Regions from separate parts of the Streptomyces sp. NPDC059895 genome, predicted to be linked through region 2. Evidence: riboswitches for the same ligand, from Rfam matches in the RefSeq annotation. Region 2 holds a riboswitch; each other region holds the start of a gene.
What was found. A riboswitch is a leader RNA that binds a small molecule or an ion and turns the genes downstream of it on or off. The one in region 2 is predicted to bind cobalamin.

Region 1: linked by a shared signal. The riboswitch ahead of ACFV9M_RS25810 (ABC transporter substrate-binding protein) and the one ahead of ACFV9M_RS22285 (cobalamin biosynthesis protein) in region 2 are both predicted to bind cobalamin.
Region 3: linked by a shared signal. The riboswitch ahead of ACFV9M_RS25005 (energy-coupling factor ABC transporter permease) and the one ahead of ACFV9M_RS22285 (cobalamin biosynthesis protein) in region 2 are both predicted to bind cobalamin.

Annotation. Positions count from the first base shown of each region.
Region 1 covers NZ_JBHWKO010000025.1:35,073-39,341, reverse strand. Annotated here, with positions in the region: gene ACFV9M_RS25830 (GNAT family N-acetyltransferase) at 1-177, opposite strand, end outside; gene ACFV9M_RS25825 (alpha/beta hydrolase fold domain-containing protein) at 646-1,443, shown strand; gene ACFV9M_RS25820 (hypothetical protein) at 1,559-1,825, opposite strand; gene ACFV9M_RS25815 (YnfA family protein) at 1,889-2,224, opposite strand; cobalamin riboswitch at 2,366-2,579, shown strand; gene ACFV9M_RS25810 (ABC transporter substrate-binding protein) at 2,635-3,699, shown strand; gene ACFV9M_RS25805 (FecCD family ABC transporter permease) at 3,696-4,269, shown strand, end outside.
Region 2 covers NZ_JBHWKO010000019.1:41,013-45,281, forward strand. Annotated here, with positions in the region: gene ACFV9M_RS22275 (anion permease) at 1-793, shown strand, start outside; gene ACFV9M_RS22280 (hypothetical protein) at 830-1,051, shown strand; cobalamin riboswitch at 1,321-1,463, shown strand; gene ACFV9M_RS22285 (cobalamin biosynthesis protein) at 1,563-2,507, shown strand; gene ACFV9M_RS22290 (cobyric acid synthase) at 2,504-4,012, shown strand; gene cobN (cobaltochelatase subunit CobN) at 4,009-4,269, shown strand, end outside.
Region 3 covers NZ_JBHWKO010000023.1:102,813-107,081, forward strand. Annotated here, with positions in the region: gene ACFV9M_RS24995 (MarR family winged helix-turn-helix transcriptional regulator) at 179-667, opposite strand; gene ACFV9M_RS25000 (PP2C family protein-serine/threonine phosphatase) at 833-1,996, shown strand; cobalamin riboswitch at 2,208-2,391, shown strand; gene ACFV9M_RS25005 (energy-coupling factor ABC transporter permease) at 2,421-3,128, shown strand; gene ACFV9M_RS25010 (energy-coupling factor ABC transporter substrate-binding protein) at 3,125-3,565, shown strand; gene cbiQ (cobalt ECF transporter T component CbiQ) at 3,572-4,269, shown strand, end outside.

The DNA of each region.
Region 1 (4,269 bases), on a different contig from region 2:
CGCCCCCACCTCGGTCAGCGTGACGCAGTTCCAGAACGCGAACCGGCAGTCGGCCCAGCGCACGGCGACGCCCGGCAGGTCCCGCACGTCCGCGCGCGGTTCCCGGTCGAGGACCAGGGCACGCCAGACCGTGGCGAGCTGTTCCATCGATTCGATCGATTCCGTGAGACCCGTCATGGACAACCCCTCAAGCCGTCGAATGTGCAGATGCCTCCGAGGAGTAACGAACGTCACCGGTCCAGGGTTCACGCCTGCCCGAGTGCCTTCCTGCGGGGGCGGACTCCCCGCTGACCGAGAACCGAAACCCGAGGCCTGCGGCGCCTTGATCCCGACGGCCGCCGCGTCCGCTGTCCCGCTGTCCTCCGCCCGCTGTCCTCCGCCCGTCGCCCCCCGCGCGGCGTCGAGCGATCACACTGGTCCCGGCAAGGAGCCCCGGGACCGGCGCCCTCGCCCGACGACCGCGCCCACCCCGGGGCTCGCCACCCGCACCACCGACCCGACACCCTGGGAGCGCCCACGCCGATAGCTCCCTTCCTCGCCGGGAAGACGCACCTGCTCGACGGCCTCAGCCGGGAGGACGCCGCGTCCGACCCGGAGGCGAGGACCCGGCTCGAGGAGTACTACGGCGATCCCGGCGTGTGGAGCATGCCGGACGTCGCGGCCGAGGACCGCACGGTCCCCGGACCCCACGGCGAGGTGCCCGTCCGGATCTGCACCCCGCGCGACACGCCCCGCCGCGCGCTGCTGTGGCTGCACGGCGGCGGGTTCGCGGCCGGCGATCTCGACATGAAGGAAGCGCACACGGTGTCCGCCGAGCTCGCCGCCCGCGCCGGGGCCCTGGTGGTCTCCGTCGGGTACCGGCTGGCGGTGGACGGCACGCGCTATCCCGTTCCCGTCGACGACGCGCACGCCGCGTGGCTCTGGCTCACCGGAACCGGCCGGACGCAGCACGGCCCCGTCGGCCTGGGCGGCGCGAGTGCGGGTGCCGCCCTCGCCCTGTCCACGGCGATCCGGCTGCGCGACCGGGACGAACCCCGCCCGGACGCCCTGCTGCTCGCCTATCCCTTCGTCCACTTCCCGACCCCGGCCCTGGACGACGAGACGGCGGCGGGGATGCGGGACCTGCCGTCGCTCCTGCGGTTCACCACCGATTCGATCGAGGGCATGGTACGCAACTGCGTCGGCCGACTGACCGCCCTGCCGGCGGACGCGATGCCCGGGGCGGCGAACCTGAACGACCTGCCCCCGACCGGTGTCGTCCTCTCCGGGTTCGACGACCTCCGGCCGTCCGGCGACCTGCTCGCCCGGCAACTGGACGAGTGCGGTGTCCCGGTCCGGACGTACCTCGCGGCGGGCATGACGCACGGCCACCTGAACCGCGGCCCCTCCCTCAAGGAGGTCGACCGGTCGCTCGACTTCTTCGCGAGCGTGCTCTCCGGCTGACGGGGCCCGGTGTCGTACCCACCCCAGTACCCCGGGTCCTCCTTCTCCGGGAGGACCCGGGCGGCCTGTTCGACCCGGTGGGGCACCCCTTCTGCCCCTTCTGCCTCTTCGGCGCTCACAGGCGCTCGTTCGCCACGTCGTCCTGGTTCGGCTCGGGCCCGGTGTGCGGATCGCGCCGGGCCCGGAGCAGCCGCAGCCGGTCCAGGCGCGAGATGACGGGCGAGGCGGTGACGCCGTGCAGCACGACGGAGGCGAGGACGGTGAAGGCCACCACGGCCCACAGCTCGTCGGCCAGCGGGCGCCCGGCGACGAGCCGCGGCAGCACCGCCGCCGCGAGCGCGCCCGCCCCGAACAGGGTGAAGAGGAAATCAGCCGTGATCACCGCAGACGTGTGCCCGGGGCCGCGCGGCCGTACGCCGCCCACCCGGCTGAAGACGGCGCCGGCTCACTGCCCCCGCGGCGCGTACATGATCACGGCCATGCCGGCGAGGCAGACCAGGGCGCCGGCGACGTCGTAGCGGTCGGGACGGTAGCCGTCGGCGATCACGCCCCAGGCGATCGACCCGGCGACGAAGACGCCGCCGTAGGCGGCGAGGACACGGCCGAAATCGTCGTCGGTCTGGAAGGTGGCCACGACGCCGTACAGGCCCAGCGCGATCACGCCCGCCCCGGCCCAGACCCAGCCCTTGTGCTCGCGGACGCCCTGCCAGACGAGCCAGGCCCCGCCGATCTCGAACAGGGCGGCGGCGACGAACAGGGCGACGGAACGGGCGACGGTCATGGAGCGACCCTATCGGCCGGGCCTCTGCCGCGATCTTCGGCAGTGGGGGGAGGCGGTACGGGCACGAGCCTGCCGCCCGGACTTCCTCCCCCATGCCGTGACCCTGGCCCCCCATGCCGTGACCTGGACGGACCGGCGGCTTGATAGCCTGCCGAGGCCAGTCGAGCCACATCCGAGGCCAGGGAATCCGGTGCGAATCCGGAACTGACGCGCAGCGGTGAGGGGGACGGGCGGGGCACACATGCCACTGGGAGGGGGACGGGCCGGCCGGCGGGCCGGTGCGGCACCGAACCGGGAAGGCGCCCCGCGCGGACGAACCCGAGTCCGAAGACCTGCTGGCACCTCCACACCCCAGGGCGTGGAGGACGTCCGCAGGCCAGGCTCCGCGTACGAGCCCCGACAACCGAGGCATGCCCGTGCTCCGTTCCACCCCGCCGCGCGCCCCGCGCACCGCGGCCCTCCTGCTCGCCCCCGCCCTCCTGCTCACCGCCTGCGGCGGCTCCGGCGGCTCCGGTGGTGACAGCGCCGACAGCGGGCAGGCCGCCGCCGGTTACCCGCGCACGATCGTCGACTGCGGTCACCGGGTCACGCTGGAGTCGGCACCCCGGCGGGCCGTCTCCCTCAACCAGGGCACCACCGAGATCCTGCTCTCCCTCGGCCTCCAGGACCGCATGGCCGCCACCGCCACCTGGACCGATCCGGTGATGAAGGGGCTGGAGAAGGCCAACGCGTCCGTGCCGCGGCTGGCCGACGACAACCCGTCCTTCGAGAAGGTGCTGGACGCCGAGCCGGACTTCGTCACCGCCTCGTTCGTCTCCACCCTCGGCACGGGCGGCGTCGCCACGCGTGAGCAGTTCGAGAAGCTGGGAGTGCCCACGTACGTCTCGCCGTCCGACTGCTCCGAGGGCAAGGACAACGACAGCGGCGGCGACGGCTCCCGCAGCGAGCCGCTCACCCTCGACGCCGTGTACGGCGAGATACGCGACCTGGCCCGCGCCTTCGACGTCGAGGCGCGCGGCGAGAAGCTCGTGGCGCGCCTCCAGGGCCGGGTGCGCGAGGCCACCGCCGGACTGGACGCCTCCGGCGTCTCCCTCATGTACTGGTTCGCCAACTCCGAGTCGCCGTACCTCGCCGGCTGCTGCGGCGCCCCCGGCGCCATCACCCGGGCCGTCGGCGCCGAGAACGCCTTCTCCGACACCCACGACGAGTGGCCGCAGATCAACTGGGAGACGGTCGCCGACCGCGACCCCGACGTCATCGTCCTGGGCGACCTGACCCGCGAGTCGCAGACGGCGGAGACCGCCGAGGCCAAGATCCGCTTCCTGGAGACCAACGCCGTCACCCGCAACCTCACCGCCGTGAAGAAGAAGCGGTACGTCCTGCTCAGCGGCCAGGCCATGAACCCGTCCATCCGCACGGTCGAGGGCATCGAACAGGTCGCCGCCGGACTGCGCTCGTTCGGGCTCGCCGGGTGAGGCTCCGCGACACGCTCGTGACGGCCGGCGGCCTGCTCCTCCTCGCCGTCTCCATCGCCGTCGCCGTGACGATCGGCCCGGCCGACATCTCCACCTCGGACGTGTGGGCGTCGGTCGCCGCCCGGCTCGGGGCGGGGGAGAGCCGGCTGGCCCCGCTGCGCGACGGCATCGTCTGGAACCTGCGGATGCCCCGGACCGTGCTCGCCGCCGTCTGCGGGGCGGGGCTCGCGCTGTGCGGGGCGGTGATGCAGTCGCTGCTGCGCAACCCGCTGGCGGATCCCTTCGTGCTGGGGGTGTCCTCGGGGGCCTCCACCGGCGCGGTCGCCGTGGTCGTGCTCGGCGTGGGCGGTGGCGCGGTGTCCCTGTCGGGGGGCGCGTTCGCCGGGGCGCTGGTGTCCTTCGGACTCGTCCTCCTGCTGAGCCACAGCCTCGGCGGCAGCACCGACCGCGTCGTCCTCTCCGGCGTCGCCGCGATGCAGCTGTTCTCCGCGCTGACCTCCTTCACCGTGCTCACCTCGGCCGACGCCGAGACCACCCGGGGCGTGCTGTTCTGGCTGCTCGGCTCGCTCG
Region 2 (4,269 bases):
CGCCGCGATGCTCGCCACCCGCCTGTCGTACACGCTCGGCCGGAAGGCCGACGGCAAGGCGGCCGAGAAGGGCTACCGGGCCGGCCAGATCGCCTCCGCGGGCCTGGTCTCCCTCGCCCACGGCACCAACGACGCGCAGAAGACGATGGGCATCATCACCCTCGCCCTGGTCGCCGGCGGCGCCGTCGCCCCCGACTCCGACCCGCCGATGTGGGTCATCCTCTCCGCGGGCCTCGCCATCGCGCTCGGCACCTACCTGGGTGGCTGGCGCATCATCCGCACCATGGGCAAGGGCCTCACCGACCTCCAGCCGCAGCAGGGCTTCGCCGCCCAGACCAGCGCGGCCACCGTCATCCTCGCCTCCTCCCACCTCGGCTTCTCCCTCTCCACCACGCACTCCGTCTCCGGCGCGGTGATGGGCGCGGGGCTGGGCCGCAAGGGCGGCGTCGTCCGCTGGTCGACGGCCACCCGGATGTTCGTCGCCTGGGGCCTGACCCTGCCGGCCGCGGCCGTCGTCGGCGCGCTCGCCGAGTACGTCACCGGCTTCGGCGCATGGGGCACGGGACTCGTCGCGGTCTTCCTCGTCGCCTCCAGCGCCGCGATCTGGAAGAGGTCCCGCGACGAGGTCGTCGACCACACCAACGTCAACGACGCCGAGGAGCCGCCCGGCGTCGTGACCACGGCGATCGCCGCGGTGACCCCGCCGCCCGCGGGCACGGTGACCGACGGCCTCACCGCCACCATCCCCGCCCCGGCGGGCGAGCCGGCGCCGTCGGCCGCCACCACCGTCTGAGCCCGGCCCGCACCGGTACGAAGGAAGAGAAGCATCATGAAGATCGACTGGGCGGCTCTGGGCTCCGTCTTCGGCGTCAGCCTCGTGGTCACGGTGGCCCTGGTGACGCTGTTCACCCTCGGCATCATGGGCCTGTCGCGGCGCGAGCGGGCCGCGGAGCAGGGCGGGACGGCCGCGCTCGCGGTCACCGGGGCGTACGCGTGCTTCGCGGCGTGCGCGGCCGCGGTGGCGTACGGCATCTCGCTGATCGTGGTCTGACCCGCGCACCACGGGTCCCCGCGCACCACAGGTCCCCGCGCACCACAGGTCCCCACGCACCACAGGTCCCCGCCTCTCCTCCGCTCCCTCCCCTCCCCTCCCCTCCCCTCCCCTCCCCTCCACCCTCTCGTCCCTCTCACCTCCGCCCTGTCGGCGGCCGTCCCACCGGCGGTCCCGGCGGGGCGGACGCGCGTCCGCGACAGGCCGTCCCGGACGGCCGGTGTGGGGTTGTGCACACTCTCCCCGCGCAGGTCAGCAGCAAGTTGACGGCCGTTCCGGGCCCGTGGTGGACTGCCGGAGCCATCTACGGCGACAGAAGAGGAAGCCGGTGTGAATCCGGCGCGGTCCCGCCACTGTCACCGGGGTAGACACCCCCGGGAGCCAGGAACTCTCGTCGCCGGTCTCGTCGAACCAGGGCGTGGACACCCTGAGTGAGGACATGACGCCATGCTCGGCTGCCGTTCGAGGTCACGTACCCGGTCGTTGCCCGACCCCGCGGCCGGCTGAGCCGATGGGTGCCGATCGCGTTCACGCGTACGGCGCCGCCGCCGGCCTCCTGGGGGACCTGCTCCTCGGCGATCCGCGCCGGGGACATCCGGTCGCCGTGTTCGGGCGGGCCGCGGCCGGTGTGGAGCGGATGCTGTGGCACGACCACCGCGGGTGGGGCGCGCTGCACACCGCCGTGTGCGTCGGCGGGGCCGTGGCCCTGGGAGCCGGCGCCGCACGCGCCGTCCGGCCGTCGGCCGCCGCCTCCGTCGCCCTGACCGCCACCGCCACCTGGGCCGTCGTCGGCGGGACCTCCCTGGTGCGCGAGGCCCGGACCATCGGGCGGTGTCTGGAGGCGGGGGACGTCGAGGGCGCGCGGGCCCGGCTGCCGCATCTGTGCGGGCGGGATCCGCAGGCCCTGGACGCGGACGGGATCGCCCGCGCCGTCGTCGAGTCCGTCGCCGAGAACACCTCCGACGCGGTGGTCGGGGCACTGGTGTGGGGCGCCGTGGGCGGTGTGCCGGGGCTGCTCGGCTTCCGGGCCGTCAACACCCTCGACGCCATGGTCGGTCACAGGTCGCCGCGCCACCGCCGCTACGGCTGGGCCTCGGCGCGCCTGGACGACCTCGCCGGCTGGCCGGGGGCACGGCTGACGGCCGTCCTCGCCGCCGTCGCCGGGGACGACCCCCGGGGGGCCGTACGGGCCTGGCGGGCCGACGCGCGCAAGCATCCCAGCCCGAACGCCGGTCCGGTGGAGGCCTCCTTCGCCGGCGCCCTCGGGGTGCGGCTGGGCGGAACCCTGTCCTACGGCGGCCGGGTCGAGCACCGGCCCGTGCTCAACGGGGCGGCCGGACGGCCCGTGGCCGCGCGGGACATCGAACGCGCCGCGCGGCTCTCCCGCCGCGTCGGCCTCCTCGCGCTCGGCGTCACCGTCGCCGCGCGCCTCCTCGCGAAGGGGCGTACGTCATGAGCGGGGGTCTCCTCGTCGCCGGCACCACCTCCGACGCCGGCAAGAGCGTCGTCACCGCCGGGATCTGCCGGTGGCTGGTGCGGCAGGGGGTGAAGGTCGCGCCCTTCAAGGCGCAGAACATGTCGCTGAACTCGTTCGTGACGCGGGAGGGCGCCGAGATCGGGCGCGCGCAGGCCATGCAGGCCCAGGCGTGCCGGGTGGAGCCGACCGCGCTGATGAACCCCGTGCTGCTCAAGCCCGGTGGCGAGCAGAGCAGCCAGGTCGTGCTGCTCGGCAGGCCGGTCGGCGAGATGAGCGCCCGCGGGTACCACGGGGGGCGGCAGCGGAAGCTGCTGGGCACCGTGCTGGAGTGCCTCGACACGTTGCGGGGCACGTATGACGCGGTGATCTGTGAGGGGGCCGGTTCTCCCGCCGAGATCAACCTGCGGCGGACGGACATCGTGAACATGGGGATCGCGCGGGGCGCCGGGCTGCCCGTGCTCGTCGTCGGCGACATCGACCGGGGCGGCGTCTTCGCCTCGTTCTTCGGGACCGTCGCCCTGCTCTCCCCCGAGGACCAGGCGCTCGTCGCCGGGTTCCTCGTCAACAAGTTCCGCGGCGACGTCTCGCTGCTGGAGCCGGGCCTGGACATGCTGCACGGGCTCACCGGGCGGCGGACGTACGGGGTGCTGCCGTTCCGCCACGGGCTCGGCATCGACGAGGAGGACGGACTGCGCGTGTCGCTGCGCGGCACGGTCCGGGAGTCGGCCGTCACCCCTCCCGTGGGCGAGGACGTGCTGCGGGTCGCCGTCTGCGCGGTCCCGCTCATGTCCAACTTCACCGACGTCGACGCGCTGGCCGCCGAACCGGGCGTCGTGGTGCGGTTCGTGGACCGGCCCGAGGAACTGGCGGACGCCGACCTCGTGGTCGTCCCCGGCACCCGGGGGACCGTGCGGGCGCTGGAGTGGCTGCGGGAGCGGGGGCTGGCCGACGCCCTCGTCCGCCGCGCCGCCGAACAGCGGCCCGTCCTCGGCATCTGCGGCGGCTTCCAGCTCCTCGGCGAGCGCATCGACGACGACGTCGAGAGCCGCAGGGGGCGGGTGGACGGGCTCGGCGTCCTGCCCGTGCGGGTGCGCTTCGCCCGGGAGAAGACCCTCACCCGGCCCGTCGGGGAGGCCCTCGGGGAGCCGGTCGAGGGCTACGAGATCCACCACGGGGTCGCCGAGGTCATGGGCGGGGAGCCCTTCCTCGACGGCTGCCGGGTCGGGCAGACCTGGGGCACGCACTGGCACGGTTCCCTGGAGTCGGACGGATTCCGGCGGGCCTTCCTGCGCGAGGTGGCGGCCGCCGCGGGCCGCCGCTTCGTGCCCGCCGCCGACACCTCGTTCGCCGCGCTGCGCGAGGAGCAGCTCGACCGGCTCGGCGACCTGATCGAACAGCACGCGGACACCGACGCGCTCCGGCGGCTCATCGAGTCGGGCGCGCCGCAAGGACTGCCTTTCATTCCACCGGGAGCGCCCGCATGAGCACAGTGTTGTTGTTGTCGACCGCCGACACCGATCTGCTGGCGGCCCGGTCCGCCTCCGGCGCCTCCTACCGGATCGGCAACCCGACCCGGGTGGACGTCGAGCGGGACCTCCCCGCGCTGGTCGAGGGCGCCGGCATCGCCGTCGTACGGCTGCTGGGCGGCAAGCGGGCCTGGGAGGACGGGCTGGCCGCGCTGAAGGCGTCCGGGATCCCGACCGTGCTGCTCGGCGGGGAGGCCGTGCCCGACGCCGAGCTG
Region 3 (4,269 bases), on a different contig from region 2:
GGACCGGAGTAACCCGCACGGCCCGTCGCATGCGTCGGCCGGGCCGCGGGACCGTGGATCACGCGCGTCCGCCGAGAGCGCGTCCGCCGACATTCCGTCGTCGGCGGCGCAGGTCGGGGCGGGTTCGGGGTATCCGCATCTCCGGAGACGGCCACGGAGCGGGAGGGAGCGGGAATGGTCAGGCGATCCGGCTGCCGGAGTTCCCGGCGTCGTCGTGTATCAGCGTCGCCGCCGCGTCGCAGAAGGCCTCCAGCCCCTCCAGCAGCGCGACCCGCCGGGCGGCGGGCATCACCGCCAGCACCGCCTGCACCTGCTGCTCCCGGCGCACGCGCAGATCCGCGAGGAAGGCCCGCCCCCGGCCGCTGAGACACAGCCGCACCTCGCGCCGGTCGGCCGGGCTCACCGCCCGTTCGACGAGCCCGGAGGCCTGCAACCGGTCGCAGAGCCGGCTGGTCGACGGCGGGGTCGAGGCGAGCGAGTCGGCGAGGGTGCGCAGATTGATGCCCTCGTGGTGCTCGAGGATCAGCAGCACGCGCAACTGGGACGCGGAGGCGGGGGCGGTCGAGGCCCTGCCCCACAGGACTTCCAGCAGCTCCGCGGCCGTCGCGGTGACCCGTGCGACCTCTTCGGGCTCCGGGCGATGGCGGAAGGCAGTCACGGTCCACACTCTCGCAGGCACTGGGTCGACCGCCAGCGTACTAGGGACCGCGTGAGCGGGCCTCGTCGCGCGCCCGGGGAGGGGGCGGCGGCACGGCGGGCGCGGCCGCACCGAGGGCCCCGTGCGCGCACGGGGCCGCCAAGGATTCGACGGATTCGACGAAAGGTTGATGTTGTGACCACCGTGAACGCACTGGCGACCGCCGAGCGCGCGCTGCGGACGGCGGCCCCCCACGAGGTGCTCGACGCGGTCCGCGGCGTACTGCTCCGTCAGTACGCGGCGGACTCCGTCGAGCTGTACCTCGCCGACTACGGTCTGACGGTGCTGCAACCGGTGTCCGAGCTGCCGCACACCGCGGAACCGGTGTCCGTGCACGACGGCCCGGCCGGCCGGGCGTTCGGCTCGCAGGAGCCGTTCGTGGAGGCCGTCCGGGACGGGCGGGTGCGGGCGCACCTGCCGGTCTCCGTGCGCGGCGACCGGCTCGGCGTGCTGACGGTGACCCTGCCGCGGCCGGCCGACGACGTGCTGGCCGAGCTCACGGAGATCGCCCGGGCGCTGGGGCACGAGCTGATCGTGGCCGAGCGGGACACCGACCTCTATCTCCAGGCGAGACGCAAGGACCGGCTCACCCTGGCCGCCGAGATGCAGTGGCACCTGCTCCCGGGCCGGTCGTGCAGCCGCCCCGAGTTCGATCTGGGCGCGCAACTGGAGCCCGCCTACGCGGTCTTCGGCGACAACTACGACTGGTCCGTGACGGCCGACCGCCTGATGCTGTACGTCACCAACGGTATGGGCGAGGGCACGGAGGCCTCCCTGCTGACCGGCCTGGCCATCACCGCGCTGCGCAACGCCCGGCGGGCCGGCCTGTCCCTCGCGGACCAGGCGGCCCTCGCCGACCAGGCCGTGCACGCCCACTACCGGGGCCGCTGCTACCTGTCGGTCCTCATGGTCGACCTCGACCTCACGACGGGACGCGCCCGGGTGGTGGACGCCGGTTCGCCGCGCATGCTGAGGCTGCGCGGGGGCAGCGTGGAACGGATCCCCCTCGACGCCCAGTTGCCGCTCGGCATGTTCGAGGAGACCGACTACGTGGAGCAGGAGGTCCGGGCCGAGCCCGGCGACCGCCTAGTCTTCGTCAGCGACGGCGTGCACGCGGTCGCCTCCCCCGGCGGAGAGACGTACGGCGACGCCCCCCTCGCCCGGGCGATCCAGGCCACCCGCCTGCTGCCGGCGGCCGAGGTACCGCACGCCGTCCTGCGCGAACTCACCCGCCACCGCGGCGAACGGACTCCGGAGGACGACGCCTTGGTGGTCTGCCTGGACTGGCGGGGCCGCTGATCCGGGAGGGCGGGGGCCCGGAGGCCCGGAGGCCCGGAGGCCCCGCCGGGCGGGCGTATGCGGTCGGTGGCGTGCGCGGTCGGGCGGCGTACCCGGGGCGGGCGTACGGCGATTCGGGCGGCGCGCCCGGGGCGGGTGTGCGCCGGGGCGTGAGCCGTCGCCCGCCGTTCGCGCGCCCCCGTTGCCGCTTGTCACCGCCCCGGTCCGCGCACTACTGTCACCACGCCTTGGTGAACGGGAAATCCGGTGTGATGCCGGTGCGGCCCTCGCCACTGTGATCGGGAAGTCCGGCTCCGGCCCTCGCGGGCAGCCACTGGGTCCTCGGACCCGGGAAGGCGGAGCACGGGCGGTGGTACCCGTCAGCCAGGAGACCGGCCAAGGCGCGTCAACCATCCACGAGGTGCTGGAGAGGGTCTGCTGAGCCATGCACATAGCCGAGGGTTTCCTTCCTCCGGCGCACGCGGTCGCCTGGGGCGTCGCGTCGGCGCCGTTCGTCGTCCACGGAGTCCGCGCACTGAGCCGTGAGGTGCGGGAGCACCCGGAGAGCACTCTCCTCCTCGGCGCCTCCGGAGCCTTCACGTTCGTCCTGTCCGCTCTCAAGCTGCCCTCGGTGACCGGCAGTTGTTCGCACCCCACCGGGACCGGCCTGGGCGCCATCCTCTTCCGGCCGCCGGTCATGACGGTGCTGGGCACCATCACCCTGCTCTTCCAGGCGCTGCTGCTCGCGCACGGCGGGCTGACCACGCTCGGCGCCAACGCCTTCTCGATGGCGATCGTCGGTCCCTGGGCCGGCTACGGCACGTACCGGCTGCTGCGGCGGCTCGCCGTACCGCTGATGGTCACGGTGTTCTCCGGCGCGTTCGTCGCCGACCTGTCCACGTACTGCGTCACCAGCGTGCAGCTGGCGCTGGCGTTCCCCGACCCGGGCAGCGGGTTCCTGGGCGCGCTCGGCAAGTTCGGCTCCATCTTCGCCGTCACGCAGATCCCGCTCGCGGTCAGCGAGGGTCTGCTCACCGTCCTCGTGATGCGCCTGCTGGTGCAGTCCAGCAAGGGCGAACTGACCCGGCTCGGCGTGCTCGTCACCGGGCGGCGGACGGAGCAGCCGACCGGGACGGAGGCGGTGGCCCGGTGAGCCGCAACACGAGGATCAACGCCCTGCTGCTGCTCGTGGTGGTCGCCCTCGCGGTGCTGCCGCTGGCCCTGGGCCTGGGCGACGGCAAGAAGGAGCCGTTCGCGGGCTCCGACGCCGAGGCGGAGACGGCGATCACCGAGATCGAGCCGGACTACGAACCGTGGTTCTCCCCGCTGTACGAGCCGCCGTCCGGTGAGATCGAGTCGGCGCTGTTCGCCGTCCAGGCGGCGCTGGGCGCGGGCGTCCTCGCCTACTACTTCGGCCTGCGCCGGGGCCGGCGGCAGGGCGAACTGCGGGCGAGGGCCCTGCCGGACGCCCCGGAGACCGCGCACCGGACGGCCCCGGACGACGGCCCGGACGGCGCGGAGCGTGCGGAGGGGACCGCGACGGCGGACGGTGCCCCCGGCACCGGGAAGTCCGCGCGGGGACGGGCCTGAGACTTCGTGCTGCCGATCGACGCGGCGGCGCACAGCAGCCGCTGGCGCCGCCGTCACCCCGTGGACAAGGCCGTACTCGGACTCGGGCTGACCCTGCTCGCGATCTCCCTGCCGCCCTGGCCGGGCGCGGCCCTGGTGCTGGTGACGGCGCTCGCCCTGCTGCTGGGCCCGGCGGGGGTGCCGGCCCGCCGGCTGTGGCGCGCCTACCGGGTGCCGCTGGGCTTCTGCGTCACCGGTGCCCTGCCCTTGCTGGTGCGGGTGGGCGGGCCCGGCGCCTTCGTGGGCCTGGCCGACGGCGGGCCCACGCGGGCCGGGGAGCTGATGCTGCGCACCTCGGCCGCCTCCCTCGGCGTGCTGCTGTTCGCGTTCACCACCCCCGTGTCAGACCTGCTGCCGCGGCTGGTGCGGGCCGGCGTGCCCGCGCCGGTCGTGGACGTCGCCCTGGTCACGTACCGCATGAGTTTCCTGCTGCTGGACTCCGTGCGGCGGATCCGGGAGGCCCAGGCGGCCCGGCTCGGGCACACCTCGCGGGCCGCCGAGTGGCGCTCCCTCGCGGGGCTCGGCGCCACCGCCTTCGTGCGGGCCTTCGACCGGGCGGCGCGGCTCCAGACCGGGCTCGCCGGGCGCGGCTACGACGGCACCCTGCGCGTCCTGGTGCCCGAGGCCCGCGTCTCCGTCCGCTTCACGGCCGCGAGCTGCGCGCT